3 regions of the Leptolyngbya sp. FACHB-711 genome follow, and region 1 is predicted to be linked to each of the others. Evidence: predicted binding sites of a transcription regulator. Region 1 holds the regulator's gene; each other region holds the start of a gene.
The links. Region 1 encodes NtcA, which controls nitrogen genes in cyanobacteria. Its sites were predicted from a motif close to TTTGTANNNNNNNNTACAAA; they were not measured.
Positions count from the first base shown of each region.

Region 1 (3,158 bases):
CTGACCGCTCTGGTTTTGATCCCGATCGCAGTAGCAATCTATATCAGCGATCCCGGCCCCATTTTTTACAGCCAGGAGCGATGCGGGTTTCGCGGACAAACGTTCCGCATCTGGAAGTTTCGCTCGATGGTGGTGAATGCCGAGAAACTTCAGCATCAGGTTCAAAATCAGGCGCAAGGCTACATCTTTAAGAACGATTGCGATCCTCGTATTACGCGAGTAGGACGATTCCTGCGGCGTACTAGCCTAGACGAGCTGCCACAATTCTGGAACGTGCTACGCGGCGAGATGAGCCTGGTTGGAACCCGCCCGCCTACGCTAAATGAAGTGAGCCGCTACAAAGCTCACCACTGGCAGCGGCTAGAGGTAAAGCCAGGTATCACGGGAGAATGGCAGGCAAATGGTCGATCAACCGTAACCGATTTTGAGGAAATCGTGAAATTAGATTTGCGCTATCAGGAACGCTGGTCGATCGCTTATGATTTAGGGCTGATTTTCAAAACTATCCAGGTTGTGCTTAATCGTCGGGGAGCCTGTTAGCCAGGAGAAGACAACGTTTCGCCAGACAACAATGCGAAGCCGTTTCCCCTTCAGCAGAATCAATGGTGATATTTAATTGGGAAATAGAGCATTAGAAAACATCCTTCACAAAACTGGCACTGCTGACCCTCGCAAATCCAATTTTGGAAGCATTGTCTTGAGCTGCTGGAGCAATATCAGTCTCAGTCAGTCGGTTTTAACAGGAACTTTTTGCCCCTATTTCGCCTTAAAATCTGACTTTTTCAGCACTTAGACCAAGATTGGGCTAGATATGTATTACTTAATACAAAAAATCCGCTCAGAGTTAAGTTTAGTAATTTAAAGTCAGAAAGCTATCACAGAAGTTCCGATATCCCATTTGGCTTAACCCTACTTGCTCCACACCAGAGTGAAGGACAGGGGGTAAAAAGTCGGTTAGAACCAATTGGGCTAGAACGAATGATCTTATTGGTAGCAGGTGGCGGTAAGATGAAATCTTCAAAGGCGGGCTGGGGGAAGGGATATGGTAGCTGCACCAAATAAGCCATTGGCAAACGTCTTTCGTCAATTAAGCGGGAGTGCTTTTCCACCTGTTGTTGAAGCCTACGATCGTGGCAAAACAATCTTCTTTCCCGGCGACCCTGCCGAGCGAGTTTACTTCCTGCAAAAAGGGGCAGTCAAACTATCTCGCGTGTATGAAGCAGGTGAGGAAATTACGGTCGCGCTTCTCCGTGAAAACAGCGTGTTTGGCGTTCTGTCGCTCATCACCGGGCAACGTGCTGATCGCTTCTATCATGCCGTTGCCTTTACGCCCGTTGAGCTGCTGTCTGTGCCGATCGAGCAAGTCGAGAAAGCCCTGAAGGAAAACCCCGATCTCTGTATGCTGATGCTGCAAGGGTTATCCTCCCGAATTCTGCAAACCGAGATGATGATCGAAACGCTGGCGCATCGCGACATGGGATCACGTCTAGTCAGCTTCCTGCTGATTCTTTGCCGCGACTTCGGCATGCCCACCACCGAGGGCATTACGATCGACCTTAAACTATCTCATCAGGCAATTGCGGAAGCGATCGGCTCAACGCGGGTCACTGTGACTCGGCTGCTCGGCGATCTGCGTCAGGATCAAATGATTTCGATCCACAAGAAAAGAATTACCGTTCACAATCCAGTCACGCTCAGCCAGCAGTTCACTTAAAGTTAGCTGTGTCGCTGTTCAAAACACCCATGCCCCCAGAAGGACAGGAAGGACAAGGGATAGAACTTTCATTTCCCAAGTAACCTCATCCTAAGCGAATGCTTCTGGAGAAGAGGAACAGGAGGCTTGCGATCGGACGCGAACAAACGTTGCCGAACGGAGAAAGCTTGCGATTCCAACAAAACCTGAGTTAGCCAAATACACTGATAACCATTCACCCCTCATCTCCCCCTCCCCCACCCAACCCTCAGGGTAGAAGTAGTAATCCTCACCGCCCTTTAGAATGGACTACAGATGGTTCTATTTATTAATCTGGGTCTATGTCAGTATTAGCGACAATCTCAGTTCTCGCCCTGTTAATTGTGGTTCACGAGCTGGGGCACTTTTTGGCAGCTCGTCTGCAAGGAATTCACGTCAATCGATTTTCGATCGGCTTTGGTCCGATTTTGCTGAAGTATCAGGGTGAGCGCACCGAATACGCGCTGCGAGCGATTCCGCTGGGTGGCTTTGTTGGCTTTCCCGACGATGACCCAGATAGTACAATTCCGCCCAACGATCCAAATCTGCTGAAAAACCGTCCGGTGCTCGATCGCGCCATTGTAATTAGTGCAGGCGTGATCGCCAATCTGATTTTTGCCTATCTGGTGTTTGTGGCGCAGTTCACAACGATCGGCATTCCTGAACAGTTTGATTATCAACCAGGCGTCGTAGTTCCAGAAATCATTTCTCAACAATCTCCGGCAGCACGGGCAGGGCTTCAGGCAGGAGACATTATCCTAGAAGTCAACGATCAGCCGCTGGGAGCCTCTCAGGACGCCGTTAAATCGCTAATGGAAACGATTCGCACCAGTCCGGATCAGCCTGTTGAATTTACCGTGCAGCGAGGCGATCAACAGCTTGATCTCAGCATTACCCCTAAAGCGGGAGAAGATGGCGTCGCAAAAATCGGCGTACAGCTTGCCCCCAATATCAATGCAACTCAGTATCGCCGCCCCAATGGCGTTTTTGAGGTGCTGGGACTGGCAGCAAAGCAGTTTCAGGGAATGTTTCTTGCCACTGTGAATGGATTTATTGGTCTAATCACCAACTTCTCCTCGATGGCAGGGCAGGTCGCCGGCCCCGTCAAAATTGTGGAGCAGGGCGCGGGCTTGGTTGCAGCGAACGCGGGAAGCCTGTTTCCCTTCACGGCAATCATCAGCATCAACCTAGCGATTATCAATATTCTGCCGCTTCCGGCTCTGGATGGCGGACAGCTTGTGTTTCTGTTGCTGGAAGGACTGCGCGGTAAGCCTTTGCCCAATCGGATTCAAGAGAACGTGATGCAAACCGGGCTGGTACTGCTGCTCGGATTAGGAATCTTCCTGATCGTTCGCGATACTACTCAGCTTGCGATTTTCCAGAGACTCTTCCAGTAGTCGCAGGGCAGCATGAACGTTAGGATGAG
Region 1 is NZ_JACJOR010000358.1:14,979-18,136, forward strand. It holds gene H6F80_RS14840 (sugar transferase) at 1-540, shown strand, start outside; gene ntcA (global nitrogen regulator NtcA) at 1,043-1,714, shown strand; gene rseP (RIP metalloprotease RseP) at 2,035-3,129, shown strand.

Region 2 (3,158 bases), on a different contig from region 1:
GCGGGCAAGAACGTTCACCTTACAAGGTATTGAATTTAAGGTCGTTTGCTTTCTCTGAATCTTTCCGACTATGCGCGTTGTTATTCAGCGAGTCACTGCTTCTCAAGTCACTGTTGATGGCGAAATTATTGGCAAAATCGGACGTGGCTTAAACCTGCTCGTTGGCATTGCCAACACCGATACCGAAGCAGAGCTAGATTGGATGGTGCGAAAATGCCTTGACCTGCGCCTGTTTCCGGGAGAGTCGGGCGACAGATTCGATCGCTCTATCCTGGACATTCAGGGCGAAATTCTGGTCATCAGTCAGTTCACTCTATACGGAGACTGCCGCAAAGGAAGACGACCTGGATTCGATCGAGCAGCTACTCCGACTTCTGCTGAGCAATATTACGAAATTTTTGTGCAAAAACTACGCCAGAGCAAGCTCAAAGTCGAGACAGGTCGCTTTGGGGCAATGATGCAGGTCTCGATCGAAAACGACGGTCCAGTTACGATTCTGCTAGAACGCGAAGCCTCAACTGTGGAATAATTCCTTTTCTCTTTGAAGCTTTCTCGATTGCGAAGCCCTAGAGCAACGCGATGCGCCGTTCAAAAACTGTATCCATTGATATAAAATTTACTAATTAAATTTTCCTCTGTAGCGGTTGACACCTTATTAGATCGATTGCTAATGTGAACCAATGTTACATTAATTCCCTGGATCGATTAACGTCTATGGCAAGTCTTGCCGTTTCGACTCATCAGCAACGGGTGCAGCTTCACTACAGATCCTCTGCCTGTTCCATGACTCCGCTCACCGTGTTCTGCGACTTTGACGGTCCGATCGTGGATGTTTCTGAACGATACTACAGCACCTATTGCCAGGGGTTAGCCGCTGTGCAAGCTGCCACCGTTGCTCACGGAGCTTCAATCCCGCTTCACCAGCTCAGCAAGTCTCAGTTCTGGCAAATGAAGCAAGAGCGTACGCCCGATCGAGAAATCGCGATGCGATCGGGGCTTCAGGGAGAACAAATCGATTTCTTTCTTCAGCAAGTCAGCCAGATTGTAAATCAGCCAGAGCTGCTGCATCAAGATACGCTCCAGTCCGGTGTTCGTCATGCCCTATCGCTGCTCCATAGCCAAGGGGTTCGGCTTGTTTTGGTAACGCTGCGCCGTCAAAACCAGGCGGCTCAGTGGCTGCAAAGCGAAGGATTAGCCCACCTGTTTAGCCAAATTCGCGGCACATCCGATGATTCCTTTGCTTACGTCAATCTGGCGGAGCATAAAACAAATTTATTGAGCAGCGTCATTGCCGAGTGTTCCTGGAGAAATCCGGGTACGATCGCGACTTCTGCCTGCATGATTGGCGACACCGAAGCTGATATTCTCGCAGGTCAAGCCGTGGGAATTCCGACGATCGCCCTCACTTGCGGCATCCGCAGTCAGTCCTACCTTCAATCCTTCCAGCCCACCGCCATTCACGCCAATCTGGTTGCAGCCGTCTACGATTTGCTCAACACGCGTCGGCTCCTCGCTTCGGTTATGGGTTAGCGGCTCGCTTCTGAGTTTTATGGCTTTTAAGGTTGCCAGGGTAGCAACTGCTCACCTTGCCGATCGCCTTGAGATCCTGTCTGCTTAGCATCTTGTCTACTTAGCCGTAAGAAAATGGGGTCAGGTCCTTACACCTCACCCCGCAACCAATGGAGCTAACTAAATGGAAAATAACTTAAGCTGCACGTCCGTCATATCAAGGAGCCAGTACAGCTTCAAGTTCAGTCAATCCAGCCTGCATTGCCCAGTTCATCAGCAAGAAGCTTAAACAGCGAACGAAGGACTGACAAGCCAATGGCTTTAGCCGATATAGCTTGCTTCTGCTTCCAGCATTTTGACTAAACTTTGGTCACCGCTTGCTCGCGCAGCTTCAAGGCGACGCTCTAGATTACGACGCAGATTTTCCCGGTGGAGCTGAGCGGTTTGTGTGATGGATTGATGACGGTTTCTGCTCATTGTGAACATCCTTGGCTGATATCTTGTGGTATTCCTCTACTCCAAAGATATCATTTTCTTGGCGAGACTGTAGTTCTTGCTACTAAAATTAAAGATCGGGTTGCCGTAAATCATACGACGCTTTCCCGATCTTCCTGAAGTTTTCAAAAAGCAATTTCCACTTTAGGAAACTGCGATACTATTTATTGTTCAGACTGCCTCTGCCTCACTCAGGAATTCCCTGCTTCTCGATCGATTAGCGCAGCCCTATCCAGGTGAAAAAGTCCTGCCGCGTAAAGAATTCTAGAATCAACAGCGCGACAAAGCCAATCATGGCAAACCGTCCATTGATAATTTCGGCATAGCGTGTCCAGCCAAAAGCAGGCTCAGGCTGAGGAACAACTTCTGGCGCATCAGTTGAACGAGTTGGCGTTGCAGGGGTGTCAGTTGAAGCAGGCTGTGGGGAAGTCATCGCTTTCTCCTCATTGGTCAATATCTGACGTCGATCGGCTGAATCAGACAATTTCTGCGAATTCTGCGAACTGGAGGTTGTACTAGCCGCAAATCCTTTCCCACTATAGCCTGCCAATCTGCGTTAAATTTCCCTGCGCTAAATCCTCCTGCGCTAGATAGAGAGATCAAGCTGTCCCTGTTTGACCTGTTCCTCGGTTTCTAGATTTCGCTCCTTATCCGCCAGCATTGCATCGATCTGAGCAGCAGGCGTTTCTGAGGCAAGCTTGTGGGCAAAGCGAGTGGTTTCCGGTAACCGATACCGGGTCGTGCAGCGCAACACAAAGTCGATCGCCGTCGCTAAGCTAATCCGATGTCCGGGGGAAATGTAAAGCGGTTTTGTGCCCGGACGAGTTCGCAGCACTGCCCCGATCGTTTCCCCGCGATGTGTTAGAGGCTGCCACGCGCCTTTGGTATCTAAAACTTCCTCATACTTACCCACCAGTAGCGATTTTCCTACCCCGATCGCAGGCAGGTTAATTAGCAGCCCCAAATGACAGGCAATGCCAAACCGACGCGGATGAGCTGTTCCTTGTCCATCGCATAGCAGCAAATCAGGCAAAGTTCGCAGCTTCTCCAGGGCATCCAGCACCGCCGGAACTTCTCGAAACGACAGCAAGCCGGGAACATAGGGAAAACTGGTTGGACGACGGGCGACCGATCGTTCCACTAAACGCAGGTCA
Region 2 is NZ_JACJOR010000462.1:21,922-25,079, forward strand. It holds gene dtd (D-aminoacyl-tRNA deacylase) at 71-529, shown strand; gene H6F80_RS21180 (HAD family hydrolase) at 715-1,530, shown strand; gene pirA (arginine synthesis PII-interacting regulator PirA) at 1,831-1,986, opposite strand; gene H6F80_RS21190 (CAB/ELIP/HLIP family chlorophyll-binding protein) at 2,222-2,437, opposite strand; gene nfi (deoxyribonuclease V) at 2,591-3,158, opposite strand, start outside.
Region 2: the regulator NtcA is predicted to act here: its motif matches at 2,053-2,072, upstream of pirA (arginine synthesis PII-interacting regulator PirA).

Region 3 (3,158 bases), on a different contig from region 1:
CAATGTTGCGTCCCGTCCTCGACTGGCGATCGTGTTAGGCGACCCTGCCGGAATCGGGACGGAAGTGGTTTTGAAGGCACTAAGCGACCCTATACTGACCGAGTCCTGTCAAATAACGCTGATTGGTAATCACGTCCTGCTGCACCATACTTATCAACAGTTGCGCCAGACAGAGGCAATTCGGGCGAATTTGACCGTCCTGGCAGACCCTGATGATCTCGACCTGTATAATTTGCCGCTGGAATCGTCGGTGATTGAGCAAATTCAGTTGGGTACGGAGAATGCAGCGAGCGGTGCAGCTAGCTTTCGCTTTTTAGAGACGGCGATCGATCGAACGCTGAACGGTCAATTTGATGGCATTGTCACTGCTCCGATCGCCAAGTCTGCCTGGAACGCTGCCGGATTTCACTATCCCGGACAAACAGAACTGCTGGCAAAAAAAGCAGGGGTAAGCCGCTATGGAATGCTCTTTGTTGCCCGATCGCCGCTTACAGACTGGACATTGAGAACGCTTTTAGCAACAGCCCACATTTCACTGCGGCAGGTTCCCGATGCGCTCACGGCAGATCTGCTGACGCTGAAACTGGAACTGCTAATCGAGTGCCTGCAACAGGATTTTGGCATTGAGCAGCCCCGAATTGCGATCGCCGGACTGAACCCCCATAGCGGTGAACAGGGGCAACTGGGACGAGAAGAACAGGATTTCCTGCTGCCCTGGCTGCGGCAAATGGGCGATCGGTTTCCTCAGGCCAAACTTGATGGACTGATTCCGCCGGATACGCTGTGGGTACGTCCGGGACAAGCCTGGTGGGGTAGTGTAACGCCTGACGCAGCTCATGACGCCTATCTCGCGCTATATCACGATCAGGGATTAATTCCAGTGAAGCTGCTGGCGTTCGATCGAGCCGTGAATACGACGATTGGGCTACCCTTCGTTCGCACTTCTCCTGATCATGGAACCGCATTTGATATCGCCGGACAGGGAATTGCTCAGGCAACCAGTTTTAGAGCGGCGATCGATTTGGCGATCGAGCTAGCTCACCAACGGATAACTCAGCAGTGTTCCCAAATCAGCCCGTAATTTAACACAGGATGAAGCGGTGTTTAAGATCTGTTGAAAGAAACTACGGAGTATTTTGCCAATTAACTGAGTGCCCTGAAACCGATTTAGTCTACCTTTAGGCTGAAACTTTATGTCAAGGTTTGCTGACTTCTGCAATTTTTATTAATATACGAGGAGGAAGATCAGCGCAAGAATAAAAAATATTCAGTATAGCCTAATACAAAAACAACTCTAAAGAACTTGTTTTAGGTTATTCTACCTACGGAATTCCATAGCGTTTTGCTCTGTTTGTAACTTTATTGCGTGGGATTTGGCTTTCTGGCTTATTTCCCGATCTTCTCTGCTTCTAGCTTGTCTGCTTTACTTCGTGACGATCATTTTTGTAGCTGAGGGTGAATCATGGTTCAGTCTATTCAATACTCAATAGATTTGCTTCAGGATGAGGCGCGAGAACTTGTTCATAAGGGTGTAATTAGCCGAAATCAGCCAATTTACGTGCTGTGTCAGTACATTCCTGCTCGTGAGTGGGCGTTTGTAGAATGCGTCCTGGAAAACAACGACTTCCTGCTTCGCGATCGAATTGCAGATTTGTTAGGACGGGAGGAGTGGTCGAACGACTAATTCTTCTCTCGTTCCTAATAAATGACTTAGTTGAAGCAAGGCTACGGGGGTTAGACTCGTAGCTTTTTAATTTTCGTTAATTCTTGCCAAATCTATCCTTACCCCTGTTGTCATCCCACTAACCGCCCCACGGAATCTTTCATATCGTTCAGCAGGAATATCTGCTTTAGCCATACTGCTCTAAATACTGAGCAATGTCTTCACTGATTCGCGTTAGTTCTGCTTCGGTGGTGAGGCGAATTCGATCGTCCCGCAGGGTAATCAGAAGCTTGGCTGCGAACGGACTCGACCAGATATTGGGATTGCAAAACACTTCAAGAAAAACCTCCCCGGTATGGCGATATTCGAGGGGCGGCTGGGGTTCGGGTTTGCTGCCTGCTGCTTTTGCCGCTGTTGCTTTCAGGCTTTGCATCAAGACTGCGATCGCGCTTTGCAGTTCTCTTGCGGCTGTGGGGCTGAAGGCAAAAATCACAGAACCTTCGGATAGATTGAGCTTGATCGGTGAAGAAGACATACTTTACTAAGTTGTACTGAGTTGTACTGAGTTGCTCTTAAACTGCTGCCAGGTTGCCTGACGTTACGTTGCTTTAAGCAAGGATTGCCGGAGCGTGATAATTCTCCCATCCTAACGACCCTTTTGTGATTCGCAAGCAGAGAAGGGCATGAATCTTAGCCGATGGGCTTCTGGCAGATTATCCTTCGTCTGCCGCTTGCGGTCATTCGATCGGCTCAGTAGATTAAGGGAAGAAAAGCGAGACCATGAGGGCGATTTCCCATTCAGGCACGAGGAAAAAGCTGTGGCAATTGATAATCGATCGACTGTTCGCAGAGTTTTAGTGATTACGCTGCTGCTGAATCTATTTGTGATGGGATTAAAGGGAGCAGTGGGGTTCTGGACAGGTTCGCTAAGTTTGCTCGCCGATGCAATTCACAGCTTTACCGATAGTGCGAACAACGTTCTGGGGTTAGTGACCAGCCAATTATCCTCACCGCAGCCTGATCGCGACCACCCCTATGGGCATCAAAAATATGAGGCGATCGGGGCTCTGGGAATTGCTGCCTTTCTGGGAATTGCCTGCTTTACAATTTTGGAGGGAGCGGTCGAGCGTCTTTTAACAGGCGGAGCAGAGGTACAAATTGCTGCGCCAGAACTGGGGCTACTGCTCCTCGTATTAGGCATCAATATTTTTGTGGCATTTTATGAGCGGCGAGTCGGTCGGCGGATTGGTAGTCCGATCTTGCTTGCCGATGCTCAGCACACAATGAGCGATATCTGGGTAACGATCACCGTTCTGACAGGATTACTCGGCATCTGGATTTTTGGCATTCAGTGGCTGGATGTCGTACTGGCGTTTCCAGTTGCGCTGCTGGTTTTTCGGAGTGCCTGGAATGTGCTGCGGGATAATTTGCCCTGGCTGGTCGATGAGATGGCGATCGCGCCTGAAGCAATTCATGCGGTCGTGATGCAGGTTCC
Region 3 is NZ_JACJOR010000454.1:1,068-4,225, reverse strand. It holds gene pdxA (4-hydroxythreonine-4-phosphate dehydrogenase PdxA) at 1-1,081, shown strand, start outside; gene H6F80_RS20465 (DUF4327 family protein) at 1,463-1,684, shown strand; gene H6F80_RS20460 (hypothetical protein) at 1,851-2,198, opposite strand; gene cdf31 (CDF family zinc efflux transporter Cdf31) at 2,482-3,158, shown strand, end outside.
Region 3: the regulator NtcA is predicted to act here: its motif matches at 1,268-1,287, upstream of H6F80_RS20465 (DUF4327 family protein).